DNA from 3 places in the Nocardia sp. CDC153 genome. Region 2 is predicted to be linked to each of the others. Evidence: riboswitches for the same ligand, from Rfam matches in the RefSeq annotation. Region 2 holds a riboswitch; each other region holds the start of a gene.
The links. A riboswitch is a leader RNA that binds a small molecule or an ion and turns the genes downstream of it on or off. The one in region 2 is predicted to bind S-adenosylmethionine.

Region 1 (5,082 bases), on a different contig from region 2:
GCGCTGGCGTAGCTGTCACCGAACTCGAGCCGCGACAGCCACAGCAGACCCGCCGCGCCGAGCACCGAACCCGCCAGCATCAGCGGCCGCGGGCCGATCTTGGGCAGCACCGCCGAGGCGATACCCGCCGACACCACGATCCCGGCCGGGAAGGGCAGGAACGCCACACCCGTCTTGAGCGCCGAGTAGTGCTCCACGATCTGCAGGTAGAAGCTCAGGTTCAAGAACATGGCGAACATGGCGATGGGCACCAGCAGCGCGATCAGATACGACCCGCCGCGGTTGATCTCACCCGGAATGCGCAGCGGCAGCAGCGGATTCGCGGTCCGCTTCTCGATCGCCACGAAGGCCGCCAGCAAGGCCACACCCGCGATGAACAGCGCCAGTGTGAGGGAGGCCGTCCAGCCGTCGGAGGCCGCGCGGCTGAAGCCGTAGACGATGGAGATCAGACCCAGGGTGACGGTGACCGCGCCCGGCAGGTCGTAGCCGCCGGTGCGGGGTGCGGGCACATCCTTGATCACGAAGGCGAACGCGCCGACCAGCGCCAGCAGCGCGACCGGGGTGTTGACCAGCAGCGACCAACGCCAGTTCGCGTACTCGACGAGCGCGCCACCGGCGATCAGGCCCAGCGCCGCGCCCGCCGCGGACACGCCCGCGAACACACCGAACGCGCGAGCGCGCTCCTTGGCCTCGGTGAAGGTCACCGACACCAGCGACAGCGCGGCCGGGGCCAGCAGCGCGCCGAACGCGCCCTGCAACGCGCGGCCCGCGAAGAGTTCGACCTGGCTCTGCGCGAGACCGGCCAGCGCCGAGGCCGCGGCGAAGCCGATCAGGCCGACCATGAGGATCCGGCGGCGGCCCAGGTAGTCGGCGAGGCGGCCGCCGAGCAGCAGCAGGCCGCCGAAAATCAGGGTGTAAGCGGTGAAGATCCACTGCTTGTCGCCATCGCTGATGTGCAGATCCTGCTGCGCGAAGGGCATGGCAATGGTGACGATCGTGGCGTCCAGGACCACCATGAGCTGCGCCATCGCGATCACGGCGAGCGCCCACCAGCGCCTGGAGTCTTTTGCGGGACTTGCTGTTTCGTCGGTACCGAGAGCGTCCGTCGCTACGGTCATGAGCCTCTCCTCTGGGGTTCGAAGGCAGCTTTCACCATACTGGCCCCCACCGACATTTGGCGTCAAGGGAAATTTGTCGCGGTGCGACAGTTGTCATATCGGGACAGTCCGGACCATTAAGGCCCTAAGATGGAGTCATGTCGGAGTTGTCAAGTCACATCGGTGTGATCTCGCGTCACCGCCCCGGCGTCCATGCCGACCGCCCCGGGTTGCGCGAGCGCAAGAAGCAGCAGACGCGGACCCGGATCATCGACGTCGCCCTGAAGCTGTGCGATGAGCAGGGCTTCGACGCGACCACCGTCGAGCAGATCGCCGACGCCGCGGATGTCTCACCGCGCACCGTGAACCGGTACTTCGACAGCAAGGAAGCGATCGTCATCGCGCCCATCGAGGGCTGGGGTCAGGCCCTCGCCGACGCCCTGCGCGCCCAGCCCGTCACCGGCGACGAGATGGAAGCGCTGCTCGCCGCCTTCCTCGCGGTGGTCGACCAGATCATCGAATCCGATGCGCCCGTGCCGTTTCGGTGGTTCCAGCAAATGCAGCGCATCTCCCGCGACAGCGTCGCGGTGCGCGCGCTCAGCATGGAGTCGGCCGATACCAAGACCCGCGCCATGACCGAGGTGCTCGCCGAGCGACTGCAGCTGCCGGAGGATCACCTCACCGTCCGGCTCATCGCCGCCACCTGGCACGGCATCGTGCGCGTGGGCATGGAGTGCGAGTTCGACTCCGACTCCGAGTTCCCGGACTGCACGACCGCGATGACCGCGCGCTCCCTCGCCGACAATGTGCTGGCCGCCTTCCACGAGTTCCGCCGGGTCTGCTGCGGATCGACTGTGGCGAGCCCCACTTCGGAGACGGCGGCCTCCGCCCGCTAGAATCTCGCAACAGGTCAAGAGCATCAGCGTCAAGCCCCGGCTAGCTGATCGGCAACCCTCCAGCTGCGGTGGGGTGCTCCGGGTGAGGACCGGGCGTTCGAAGGACGAACGCAAGCGCACCTAGGAGGTCTACCGAAATGTGTTGTTGTCGAAGCCCATTCGCTTCTCGATAACGTCAAACTTCCGCCATTCGGCGACCTTGTTTTTGGAGCAGAACACATGAGTGACTCGACCGCGCCCGCGGCCGTTGGGGCTGACGACACCCTCGACCCGGCCAACTGGTCCTTCGAGACCAAGCAGATTCACGCCGGGCAGGCCCCCGATTCGGCCACCGGAGCCCGCGCCCTGCCCATCTACCAGACCACGTCCTACGCCTTCCGCGACACCGATCACGCCGCCGCGCTGTTCGGTCTCGCCGAGCCGGGCAATATCTACACCCGCATCATGAACCCCACCCAGGACGCGGTGGAACAGCGCATCGCCGCCCTCGAAGGCGGTGTCGCGGCGTTGCTGCTGGCCTCCGGGCAGGCGGCGGAGACCTACGCGATCCTGAATCTGGCCGAGGCGGGCGACCACATCGTGGCCAGCCCGCATCTCTACGGCGGCACCTACAACCTGCTGCACTACTCGCTGCCCAAGCTGGGCATCGAGGTCAGCTTCGTCGACGATCCCGATGATCTCGAGCAGTGGCGCGCGGCCGTGCGGCCGAACACCAAGGCGTTCTACGGTGAGACCGTTGCCAATCCGTCCAGCTCGATCCTGGACATTCCGGGGATCGCGGAGGTCGCGCACGCTGCCGGTGTGCCGCTCATCGTCGACAACACCGTCGCCACCCCGTACCTGATCCAGCCGCTGAAGCTGGGCGCGGACATCGTCGTGCATTCGGCCACCAAGTATTTGGGCGGACACGGTTCGGCGGTCGCCGGTGTGATCGTGGACGGCGGCACGTTCGATTGGACCGTGCGGAACGAAGCGGGCGAGTCCCGCTTCCCGGGCTTCACCACCCCCGATCCGAGCTACCACGGCGCGGTCTTCGCCGATCTCGGCGCGCCCGCCTACGCGCTCAAGGCGCGCGTGCAACTGCTGCGCGATCTGGGCGCGGCGGTCTCGCCGTTCAACGCCTTCCTCATCGCGCAGGGCATCGAGACGCTGAGCCTGCGTATCGAGCGGCACGTGGCCAACGCGCAGGCGGTGGCGGAATTCCTCGCCGGGCAGCCGGGCGTCGAGAAGGTGTACTACGCGGGCCTTCCCGACTCGCCCTGGTTCGAGCGTGGCAAACAGCTGGCACCCAAGGGTGTCGGTGCCATCGTGTCGTTCGAACTGGCCGGTGGCGTGGACGCGGGCAAGAAGTTCGTGGAGGCGCTGGTGCTGCACAGCCATGTCGCTAACATCGGGGATGTGCGCTCGCTCGTCATCCATCCGGCCTCCACCACGCACTCCCAGCTGACGCCCGCCGAGCAGTTGGCTTCCGGCGTCACGCCTGGTCTGGTGCGTTTGGCCGTGGGCATCGAGGGCATCGGCGACATCCTGGCGGATCTGCGCGCCGGACTGACGGCGGCGGCAAGTTGACCGTGAACATCGAATCGAGGACGTCCCGTCACGCGGCCGAGCTGTTGCTGCCGCCGCCGGACGGGACGCTCGCGAGCATTGCCATCGGGGATGTGGAGCTCGAGTCCGGAGCCGTCATCCCCGATGTAACGCTGGCCGTGCAACGGTGGGGCGAACTTTCCGAGAACGCCGACAACGTGGTGCTCGTCGAGCACGCGCTGACCGGTGATTCGCATGTGGTGGGCCCCGCCGACGTGCACCACAGCCAGCCCGGGTGGTGGGACGGCATTGTCGGTCCCGGTGCACCGGTGGACACCCGCGAATGGTGTGTCATCGCCACCAATGTGCTGGGCGGCTGTAAGGGCAGCACCGGCCCGGCCTCGCTGGCCCCGGACGGAAAGCCTTGGGGCGCACGGTTTCCCGAGATCTCGATCCGCGATCAGGTGACCGCGGAGGCCAAGCTGTTCGATCTGCTCGGCATCGAGCGGCTGGCCGCGGTGCTCGGCGGGTCGATGGGTGGCATGCGGGTGCTGGAGTGGATGGTCGGCAGCCCGCAGCGCGTGGGCGCGGCGCTGGTGTTGGCGGTCGGCGCGCGCGCCACCGCCGACCAGATCGGCACCCAGACCACCCAGCAGGCCGCCATCAAGGCCGATCCGAACTGGCAGGGCGGCAACTATCACGGCACCGGGCGCGCGCCCATGGCCGGAATGGGTATCGCCCGGCGCATCGCGCACCTGACCTACCGCACCGAGTTCGAGCTGGACCACCGGTTCGAGAACCACGCCCAGGGCAATGAGGATCCCCGGGCGGGTGGGCGCTACGCGGTGCAGAGCTATCTGGAGTACCAGGCGGACAAGCTGATCTCGCGCTTCGATCCGGCCACCTATGTGCTGCTCAGCGAGGCCATGAACCGCCACGACGTGGGCCGCGGGCGCGGCGGCGTCGAGGCGGCGCTGGCATCGACGCCGGTGCCGTGCGTGGTCGGCGGGGTCGACTCCGATCGGCTCTACCCGCTGCGCACCCAGCAGGAGCTGGCCGATCTGCTGCCCGGTTCCAAGGGGCTCGAGGTCATCCACTCCAAGGACGGCCACGACGGCTTTCTGACCGAGTTCGAGGCGGTCGGCAAGCTGGTGCTCGAGACGATGGATCTGGCCCGCGCCCAGCGCGAGTCCGGTCGCTGAACAACCGCTGCAATTCCGCTGCATTTCCGCTGCCGCAACGGCAGCGCGTTACCGCGCGTATCGTGGCTGTTTCGCGTGAATTGTCCTGACGCGCTTCCGGTTTCGCGCATATGACACATCGGTAACCGCTCGCCTCGAATACGTGTGCTCCGGGCCCGGCGGTCGTAATGTATTCAGCTATGACCGCCGCATTCGATGACATGGATCTCCGCGATCTCGTCGATCTGCTCTCCGAGGACGAGCAGCGTGAACTCCGCCCGGCCATACTCCGCGTCCTACACCGACTTCCCGACCAGGAAGTATTACGCCGGGAACTCGGCCGCCGCATCACCTCGGTTTAATCAGCAATCCCCGATCAGA
Region 2 (5,082 bases):
CCCCTCGATCATCCCGTCGCGATCTGAAGGTTTTCTTTCGTTCCCATAGAATTACCGAATGCCTACCCTGCGCGCTCTAGAATGCCTGGTCGCCGTGCTCGACGCCGGATCGATCACCGAAGCCGCGGCGGCGCTGCACATGTCGCAACCGGCGCTGTCGCATCAGCTGGCCGCCCTGGAACGGGAGATCGGCGCGCCGGTGCTGGAACGCCTGCCGCGTGGCGTGCGTGCGACGGTGGTGGGACGCGCGGTGGCGGCCGACGCCCGGGCGGCGCTGGCGGCGGCACAGCGGGTGGTGAGCACCGGCCGCGCCACCGCGCGCGGCGCGGGCGGCCATGTGCGCCTGGCCTGTGCCGAGAGCATGACCGCGGGCCTGCTCGCCCCCGTACTGCGGACCTGGCTGCGCCGCAATCCCGCCGTGGGCCTGAGTCTCACCGAGACCACCAGCGCCGACGAGCTGGCCCGGCTGATCGACGCCGGGGAAACCGATGTGGCCATCGGCCCCCGCCCGACCCGCTTCACGGGCGCTGTCGAGCTGATCGGTGTCGAGGAGATCGTGGCGGTACTCCCGCCGGGCCACCCCCTGGCCGAACGCAAGCTCATCACCTTCGAACAACTCCGAGACGAACCCCTGGTCCACTACCACCCCGACAACGGATTGGCCGCCTGGCTGGACGCCGAAGCCGCCCGCCACCAGGTGACGCTCACGGCTGCGGTCCGCACCCGCCAGGCCGGCACCGCCGCCCGCCTGGCCGCCGCCGGTCTCGGCGTGGCCCTCGTCCCCACCACGGCCCTCGGCGGCGGCGCGGTCCCACCGATCCGTCGCCTGCGACCGGGTGTCACCCGAGACCTGGTGTGCCTGACCGCGACTCCCGCCGACGTTCTGGTGCGCCGCTTCATCGCCGAGGTCGTCCGCCGTGGCGTCCCGGTCCCCGCCGCGGTCGCCACCGCACTCGAGTGAAGGCCCGGTCGGTGCCGGGGGCTTCGGATCAGCGCGCACAGAACCGTCGTGCGGGGCGGGTGCCGCTTGATAGACGTGGACATCGTTGTCTACGAAAGGGATTCGATGACCACCCTGTTGCATATCAATGCGTCGGCGCGCGGTGAGCGCAGTCAGTCGCGGGCGTTGGCTCGGACATTCATCGATGGGCTCGTCGCGAAGGATCCGGGGCTGACGGTCGACACCATCGATCTGTTCGACGCCGACCTGCCGGACTTCGGAACCCATGCGGCCGAGGCCAAGTTGGCATTGTTCACCGGGCGGGATCAGACACCCGAGCAGCTCGCGGCCTGGGAGCGGGCGCGGGTGGTGTTCGAGCGGTTCGCGGCGGCCGATCTGTACGTGATCAACCTGCCGATCTGGAATGCGGGCGTGCCGTACATCTTCAAGCAGTGGGTCGATATCGTGACCCAGCCGGGGTGGACGTTCACCTTCGATCCGCAGAGCGGGTATTCGGGGCTGCTCACCGACAAGCGGGCGGTCACGGTGTACACCAGCGGCGTACATCAGCCGGGTGTGCCGGTGCAGTTCGGCTCCGACTTCGCGACGCCGTTCGTCGAGGACTGGCTGAACTTCGTGGGCATCAAGGACATTGCCGAGATCCGGTTCGCGCCAACGGTATTGACCGAGAAGCCGGAGGCGGGATTCGCCGCGGCCCAGGAGCGTGCGCGTGAGCTCGCCGCCGACTACTGAGCCGGGCTCGGCTACCGAGCCGGGCTGGGCCCCGACCGGTCGGACCGTCGCGGCGGTCTGCGCGGTCGGCATCCTGGTGGTGGGCCAGCTCTACGTGGTGCTGCCGGTGCTGAATCGGCTTGCGGCGGACTGGGATACGTCCAAGTCGGCGGCCACCTGGACCACCACCGCCTTCGGGCTGGCCTACGGCGCGGGCTTCCTGGTGACCGGGCCGCTCTCGGACCGCTGGGGACGGCGGCCGGTGATCGTCGGCGGGTTGCTCGCCACAGTGGTGAGCTCCCTCCTGGTGGCGGCCGCCCCCGGACTCGTGACCGGCCTCTCGGCACGAATCCTGCAGGGCCTCACCGCCTCCTTCTTCGCCCCCGCCGCCTTCGCCTACCTCGCCGAACGCATTGCCCCCGACCGCAGAATCTTCGCCCTCACCTGCCTGACCAGCTCCTTCCTCGGCGCGGGCGTGGTGGCCCAGGTCCTGGCCCAACTCGTCGGCAATGCCTGGGGCTGGCACGCAATCTTCGTCGCCGGAGCAGTCGTGTTCGCCCTGTCGGCGGTGTTACTGCGCGTGGTTCTCCAGCCGCCGAATTCGGTAAGAGACGCGGCGGTCACAACCGAGGGTGGATTCGCGGATGTCGCGCGAACCGTGTTCGTGCCCTTCGTGATTCTGCTCCGGCAATCTCGCCTGGCTCTGTTGTATCTGAGTTGCCTGGCGATCTTGGGCTCGTTCGTCGGCATCTATACCGGTATCCAGCTCGCACCGCCGGACGGAGTGGGATCCGGCAATGCCGCCCTGCTCGCGCTGCGGGCCAGCGCGATTCCGGCCATGGTGGCGGTGCCGCTGCTCGCCGGACGATTGGGGGTGATCGCACCGGCGGCACGGTTGATCACCGCCCTGGCCGCAGCCGCCGCAGCGGCGGCGATCACCGCGGTCCCCCTGGGCGGCGTATGGGTCGCGATGTGGCTGTTCGTGTTCGTGACGGCCATCGCGGTCGCGGCACCGGCGGCGGTCCAGGCGATCGCGGCGCAGGCGGGCGAGGCACGGGGCACCGCCACCGCGCTCTACACCTTCGCCCTGTTCGTCGGGGCCAGTGCGGGACCACAGCTCGCCAATCTGGTTTCACGCCATGGCTATTCGGCGGTCGCGCTGACCATCGCGGCATTGGCGGCGCTGGGGGCGGCATTGGCCGTCGCCTCGACGCGAGTAGTTGTCCGGGAAGCCGCGACGGCACCGAGCGGGGTCGGCGTGGGGGAAGCCACCGCGGGTTAGATCGGCGGGCGGGGGACAGCGCTGTCCTCCGTGGGCGGGTTTCGATCGGGGTGGTTGAAACTATGGGTCAAAAATACTGGGGGACATAGGTTTTCGTGGACGGTCATGAGTTCCAGTGTCAAGCCCCGGCTGGCTGGGCGGCAACCCTCCACGACGGCGGGGTGCTCCGGGTGACGACCGGATGGTGGCGAGCGCCGCCATAAGCGTCTTGCTCTCGGAGGAAAAATGTCTGTAGCCCAGCTCGATTCGGTGTCCGTGCTCTCGGGGGAGGTGGCCGTCGGCGAGGTGCTGCTGGTGGCCGACCGCTTCCGCGGTATCGCCGAGGACGACCGGGCCTTCACGGTGTCGGGACTGGTCGCCGCCCTGCGCGGCGGCCGGTGGCGGGAGTCGGAGCGCGCGTTGACCGTTCATCTCGGGCAGGGGGTGACCCGCCACGACCTCGACTACCTCGAGCACGTGGCGCGGGTGCACGCCCCGGCCGGGCTGCACGTGCGCGGCGCGGTCGACGAACCGGCACCCCGCCACCAGGTACACAAGTATCAGAATTCGAATGTGCTGCTGGCCAATCTGATTCGCGAGTCCGAGACCGAGTTCCGGGCGGATCTGCGCATTCACGGCGACAACGAACTGCTGCTCGACCACCAGACCGGCGAACACGTGCAGGGCATCGTCATCGTGGAGGCGGTGCGCCAGCTGTTCCTGGGCGCGTTCGAGCTGGAGTACGGCCGCCGCTGGCCCGAACAGCACTTCTACATCGTCTGGAACAGCATCGAATTGGAGTTCAAGTCCTTCCTGTTCCCGCTGCCCGCCACCCTGCACGCGGTGCTCACCCCGATCGCCATCGAGGACCCGGCCAAGCTGGAGTTCGCCATCGACGTCGACGTGCGCCAGCTCGACCGCAGCGTGGCCACCACCCGCATCACCTACGCGGCCCTGCCCAATGAGCGCATCTCGCAGATCGAACGCCACAAGGCCGCCAAGGCGATCGCCGCCTACCTGGGCGCGGTGGCATGAGCGCGACAGCGGGTGCGGCGTTCTTCGACGTCGACGAAACCCTCATCACCGTCAAGAGCATGTTCGCCTTCCAGCGCTTCTGGCTGGCCGAGAACGGCGACGACGGCAGCGAATACGCGCGCCTCAGCGACGAGATCAAGCGACAGGCCGCGTCCGGAACACCCCGCGAGGAGGTGAACCGGCAGTACTACCGGGCCTATCGAGGCGTGCGTGCCGACGCCTTGGCCGCCGCCGGCCGCCGCTGGTTCGCCGAGTTCTCCGCGAGCGGTGCCGTCTACTACACCGACGCGGTGGAAGCGCTGCGCGCACACCAGAATTCGGGTGACACCACGGTCCTGCTGTCGGGCTCGTTCGCCGCGGCGATCGCCCCGGTCGCCGATGCGCTGGGTGCCGATCACCTCATCGCCACCACCCCGGTGGTCGACGCGGCGGGCGTGCTGACCGGCGAGGTCCATCACCCCATGATCGGCACCGCCAAGGCGAGCGCGGTCACCGATTTCCTGCGCGAGCACGGCATCGCCCGCGAAAACAGCTACGGCTACGGCGATCACGCCAGCGATTTGCCGTTCCTGCGGGCCGTCGCACACCCCGGCTTCCGCGGCGACGACGCGGTGCTGTCGGCGCACGGCCACGGCTGGATCCACTTCTCCGACCGGGTCGGCGCGTCCGTCGACGATCCCGGCCGCCTTCTCTCCGATCAGGAAGCGCTCTCCGTATGGTGACCCGAAGCTACGAACTGACCCCGACCACCCAGGGCCCGCTGTACCCGCCGAGCGAAGTCCTCGACGCCGACGGCAATTTCATTGTGGTCGGCTTCCTCACCGAGCCCGACGCGGACGGCGGCATCACCCGCCGCTGGGGGCGGGCCATTGTCGCCGCTGATACGCCGGTGCCGAAATTCGGCGAGCTGGCCGCCTACACGATCGTGCGCGAGCTGGGCGAGGACCTCTCGGAGGAGGATGCCGCGAGCGTCCTGCACACCCTGCCGCTGCCCTTGCCCGCCAACAACTATCCGATGGTCTTCGCCCCCGACCAGCGTCCCGACGCCGACACGGTGACCCGGCCCAGCTACCCGTTCCACGAGACGCCGATCCCGGACTTCCGCCCGCAGGAC
Region 3 (5,082 bases), on a different contig from region 2:
CGTCATCGGCCTGGTCACCCAGGTGCACGACAATACCGAGAGCTCCCCCGCTGTCGGCCCGCTCGTGTATTACAACGGCGCGTACCACCGCGCCGAGATCGCCGACTGAGCTGGGCCGCCGCGGCTGGCGGCCTATGCGGCGGAGGCCGCGGTGCCGATGCCCAGCGCGGCCAGAATCGCGGCGCTGGCCTGTTCCAGCCGGGCCCGGATCTTCGGCCGCTTCAGCAGCGACACCGCCCGCGCGGCCGCGACCGCCAGCACGATCATTTCGATTGCGGCGACGGTGGATTCGATCGCGCCGAGCGTGAGCGTGTTCACGAAGGTCACGTGGGTGAGGAACTGCGGCAGCACCGCAAGGTAGAACAGGCCCACCTTCGGATTGAAGATGCACGACAGCAATCCCGCGGCGAACGCGGAACGAATCGAGATCGGCTTCCCTTCGGCCACCGCGACGTCCACCGGCTCGGCCTCCTGCTCCCGTCCGCGCCGATGCTCGAGCAGCGCCCGAATCCCCAAGTACACCAGGTAGATTCCGCCGATCACCTTGAGCGTGCGATACGCCGTGGCCGATTGCTCCAGCAGCGCCGCCACCCCCGCCGCGACCACGGTCGCCCATACGATCCCGCCGAACGCCGACCCCACCGCCGCCGCGACCCCGGGCCGCGACCCGTTCATCGAAAACCGCAGCACCAGAAAGGTGTCCGGGCCAGGCGTGAGCGCCAACAGCACGCACAACCCCACGAAGCTCAACAGCAGCGGAAAACTCATACCGTCCATGGCAACCCATCACCGCGAACCCACGCAAGGGCAATACCGAACCCACGCAGGGGCAGTACCGCTGACCCGCCCCCGACGGACAGGTCAGCGGCACGGGGTCGGTTTCAGTTCCGCGCGCTGAATTCCGCACCCAGTTCACGGAACACGTCGGTGTTCATCGTGAACGCCAGCCGTGCCTCGTCGAGCACGCGATCGACTTCCGACCCCTCGAGCGGAAGCCGGTCCAGGCTTTCCCGGTACTCGCGCTTGAACGCGGCCGGATTGCCGATCTCCTCGAAGACGTAGAAGCGCACCCCATCGCCCTTCTTGGGCAGATTCCACAGCTTCTCGGCGGTGCCGCGAATGACCTGTCCACCCGAGAGATCGCCCAGGTAGCGGGTGTAGTGGTGCACGACGTATCCGGCGGGCCACTCGCTCGCGCACTCCTCGACGCGCGCGGCGTAGGCGGCGGTGGCGGGCAGCGCGGACAGCTCGTCGCGCCAGTTCGCGCCGCCGAGGTGGGCCAGATCGGCCTCGAGCGAGGCCAGCCGCGCCAGCTCCGGCTTGACGAACGGACCCGCGACCGGATCGGAAGCCAAAGCCTCGGAACGCTTTTCGAGCGCGGCGTACACGAACCACAACTGCGAGGTGTACCGATAGAACGCCTCGACCCCGAGCTGCCCGGTCAGCAGGTCACGCATGAACGTGGAATGCTCCGCCTCGTTGTGCTGCTGCTCGGTCGCGGTGCGAATGAGCGTCGAGAACGGGGTGCCGGTATCCAACATGGTCGAGCTCCTCGCGATCAACTCCGGGGGCACCCCACTTTGGCTACCCTAACTTCACTTCGACCATACGCCCCAGCAACCCCTTCGCGATTCGAACTTCCCGCCCCACCCCCTCCAACTTTCGGACGATTTTTCCCATCCGGACGTGCCCTTCGTCACACCGCATCGATCCGGTCGACGCTCCACCGACCGCCTGCAACAGTGGTCCCATGGCCACTCGAGCCGCCGATACCCCACTGATCCCGATGCTCATCGCCGCCGCGGAGAGCGCCGAGCGCTCCGGGAACCGGTTGCTGACCGACGACCTGGCGATCCGCATGCTGCCGCTCGGACTGCGACCGCTGGTACGCAACCGAACCACCCGGGGCTGGTTGCGCAAGGTCATGGCGCGGGAGGGGCCCGGGTTGTGGGACAGCCTGGCCTGCCGGAAGCGGTATTTCGATGAGCAGACCGATGCGGCCGTTCGGGCGGGAGTCGGGGCGGTGGTGGTGCTCGGGGCGGGGCTCGACACTCGGGCCACCCGGCTGGTGGCGGCGGCCGGGGTTCCGGTCTTCGAGGTGGATCTGCCGGTGAACATCGAGTTGAAGCGGCGGCGAATAGCGCTGCCGGACAACGTTGTTCAGGTGGCGATCGATTTCGAGACACAGGATCTCGCGACGACTCTCGCCGAGCGTGGTTACCGGGGCGAGAGGACAACGCTTTTCCTCTGGGAGGGGGTTACCCAGTACCTGACCGAGAAGGCGGTGCGCGCGACGTTGGCGACCCTCGCCGCCGCGCCCGCGGGGAGCCGGCTGGTCTTCAGCTACGTCCGACAGGATTTTCTCGACGGCACGAATCTCGAGGGATGCGACGGCGCGTATCGGAGATTCGTTGCGGGAAAGGGTATTTGGCGATTCGGATTGCTGCCCGGGGATGTTGCGGAACTGCTCGCCGAGTACGGGTGGCGGGAGCTGGAACAGGTGGGCGGGCGGGAGTACGTCGAACGGTTTCTCGCACCGCTCGGCCGGGGCGCGGAAGGCGTGCCCGACCTCGAACGCTGCGTCACCGCGACCAAGGTCTGAGTCCGACGGGCCCGACGGGCGGGGTTGACAAGGCCGCGAATCGTCTGCCAATCTCTGCAATCAGGTCATGAGTACCAGCGCTAAGCCCCGGCTAGCTGGTCGGCAACCCTCCTCCGCGGTGGGGTGCTCCGGGTGACGACCGGGCCGTAGCCCGACCGGGTACGGCAAGCGCGGACTCTCGATCGATACTTTTTTTCCGATCGCGTGTCCATGAAGCCGATGGGATTTCGTGATGACCGCATTCGCCGACCAGACCTGTGCCCCGCTCGCCGCCGTGTCCGGCGCCGACCTCCAGGTCCCGCTGGTCCAGGGCGGGACCACCACCTACGCCAACTTCGACTACGCCGCCAGCGCCCCTGCGCTGCGGCAGGTCACCGACCGCGTCGCCGAGCTGCTGCCGTTCTACGCCAGCGTGCACCGGGGTGCGGGGTACGCCTCCCGGGTCTCCACCGACTGCTACGAATCGGCGCGCGGTTCGGTCGCCCGCTTCCTGAACGCGGCCGACGACCAGGTCGTGGTCTTCACCCGCAACACCACCGACTCGCTGAACCTGCTGGCCTCCTGCGTGCCCGGCGACACCGTGGTGCTGGATGTGGAACACCACGCCAACTTCCTGCCCTGGACCCGGCACGGCCGCCGGGTGGTGCCGGTCGCCGACACCATCGAAGAGACCATTCAGCGCCTGGTCGCCGAGCTCTGTTCGAAACCGGCCGCGCTGCTGGCGGTTACGGGCGCGTCCAATGTGACCGGTGAACTGCTCCCGCTGGAGCGGCTGGCCTGGATCGCGCACCAGTGCGGCACCCGCATTCTGGTGGACGCCGCGCAGTTGGCCCCGCACCGCCGCATCGATCTGCGGACCACGGGCATCGACTACCTGGCCTTCTCCGGCCACAAGGCCTACGCCCCCTTCGGCGCGGGCGTGCTGGTCGGCCGCCGCGACTGGCTCGACGCGGCCGAGCCCTACCTGGCGGGCGGCGGTGCGGTGCGCTCGGTCACCACCGACGGCGTCGAATGGGCCCCCGCCCCGCAGCGGCACGAGGCCGGTTCCCCGAACGTCCTGGGTGTGGCCGCATTGGCCGCCGCCTGCGACGCCCTCGCCGACCTGGACGAGACCACGGTCGTCGAGCACGAGCAGTACCTCACCCACCGCCTGCGCTACGGCCTGAAAACCGTTCCGGGCGTGAACTTCCTGCGCGTCTGGCGCGACAGCACCGACGCCGTCGGCATTGTCGCCTTCACCATCGACGGCTTCGAGCCCGGCCAGGTGGCCGCCTACCTCTCGGCCGAGCACGGCATCGGCGTGCGTGACGGCCGCTTCTGCGCCCATCCGCTGTTGTCCCGCCTCGGCGTGGACGCCGCCCTGCGCGCCAGCATCGGCCTCGGCACCACCGCCGCCGATGTGGACCGCCTCATCGATGCCATTGCCACGCTCGTCGAGAACGGCCCGACCTGGAATTACGCGCGCACCGAGGGACATTGGAACCCGGTCCCGGAGACCCGCCCGTTCGGCGATGCGTCGACCGGCGCGGCGCCCTGCGGCTTCTGACCGCGGATTCCGGACTACGGCACGAGGTATCGGGCCGCGAGCTCCTCGATCACCGGATCGTCATCCGCCACCGCGTCCAGCAGGTCGAGATCGTCCTGCACCGAGACCTGCCGGGTGTCGCCCTGCTCGGGATCGGGCGGCCCGTCCTCCTCGAGTTGCCGCACCATCTTCTCGCGCACGCGGTCCCGCAGTGAGTCGCTCATACGCAGAGCATGCCCCGGTTAAACAGGCGCAATCCAACTCCCCCACGGCGTGTTCCGCACGACGGTGAAAACAACGAGGAAGGCGAGCGCGAGCCACAGCGCGTATTTGGGCAGGATCTGAGGTAGTCGCGGCGGTGTCGGATGACCGCGCCAGCCGCGCACCAGCCAGGTGCCCCACCAGGCGATGAAGCCCAGCGTCAATGGCAGCAGCAGCACATTGCTGTGAATGGCGTCGAGAATCCGGCCATCGGTGAGGTTGTGCAGCCCCCGCAGCCCACCGCAGCCGGGACACCAGTACCCGGTGAGCTCGTAGAACGGGCAGTATCCGTAGGTGCCGGACACGTGCGGATCCCGGAAGTGCAGCAGCGCCAGCCCACCGGCCACGGCCCCACCGGCCAGCAGCGGTAGCCCGACGCCGAGCCACCGCGGGCGCGCGGGCGATTCGATTGCTGCTGCCGTGGTATCCACGACCACCAACGGTAGCCGCGCCACCGCCGACCTGCCAGATCACTCCCGGACTTCGCACCCCCGGGAACCAAGCGCGCTTGGGTATGCTGCCCCGACAATCGTTTTCGAGCTCGGGGGAATTCCACTCATGTCACAGAACTCGGGTGGCAGCAAGATTCGCGGCGCGCTCGCCGCGGTCGGCGCCATCCTTTTGATCATTTTCATCAAGGTCGGCATTCGTGTCATCGGCCATCTGTTCGGTCTCATCGGCCTGGCGGTGGTCC

Region 1: another riboswitch for S-adenosylmethionine. It lies ahead of VMT65_RS17725 (bifunctional o-acetylhomoserine/o-acetylserine sulfhydrylase); the one in region 2 lies ahead of VMT65_RS13640 (AfsA-related hotdog domain-containing protein).
Region 3: another riboswitch for S-adenosylmethionine. It lies ahead of VMT65_RS20980 (aminotransferase class V-fold PLP-dependent enzyme); the one in region 2 lies ahead of VMT65_RS13640 (AfsA-related hotdog domain-containing protein).

Annotation. Positions count from the first base shown of each region.
Region 1 covers NZ_JAYKYU010000003.1:192,155-197,236, forward strand. Annotated here, with positions in the region: gene VMT65_RS17715 (MFS transporter) at 1-1,118, opposite strand, end outside; gene VMT65_RS17720 (TetR/AcrR family transcriptional regulator) at 1,256-1,993, shown strand; SAM riboswitch class IV at 2,006-2,116, shown strand; gene VMT65_RS17725 (bifunctional o-acetylhomoserine/o-acetylserine sulfhydrylase) at 2,213-3,562, shown strand; gene metX (homoserine O-acetyltransferase MetX) at 3,559-4,722, shown strand; gene VMT65_RS17735 (hypothetical protein) at 4,902-5,063, shown strand.
Region 2 covers NZ_JAYKYU010000002.1:1,089,499-1,094,580, reverse strand. Annotated here, with positions in the region: gene VMT65_RS13655 (LysR family transcriptional regulator) at 59-961, shown strand; gene VMT65_RS13650 (FMN-dependent NADH-azoreductase) at 1,067-1,693, shown strand; gene VMT65_RS13645 (MFS transporter) at 1,671-2,954, shown strand; SAM riboswitch class IV at 3,056-3,166, shown strand; gene VMT65_RS13640 (AfsA-related hotdog domain-containing protein) at 3,180-3,968, shown strand; gene VMT65_RS13635 (HAD family hydrolase) at 3,965-4,690, shown strand; gene VMT65_RS13630 (hypothetical protein) at 4,684-5,082, shown strand, end outside.
Region 3 covers NZ_JAYKYU010000003.1:939,479-944,560, forward strand. Annotated here, with positions in the region: gene VMT65_RS20960 (flavin reductase family protein) at 1-109, shown strand, start outside; gene VMT65_RS20965 (LysE family translocator) at 133-768, opposite strand; gene VMT65_RS20970 (biliverdin-producing heme oxygenase) at 882-1,541, opposite strand; gene VMT65_RS20975 (class I SAM-dependent methyltransferase) at 1,751-2,602, shown strand; SAM riboswitch class IV at 2,666-2,779, shown strand; gene VMT65_RS20980 (aminotransferase class V-fold PLP-dependent enzyme) at 2,835-4,148, shown strand; gene VMT65_RS20985 (hypothetical protein) at 4,163-4,351, opposite strand; gene VMT65_RS20990 (DUF2752 domain-containing protein) at 4,370-4,819, opposite strand; gene VMT65_RS20995 (hypothetical protein) at 4,947-5,082, shown strand, end outside.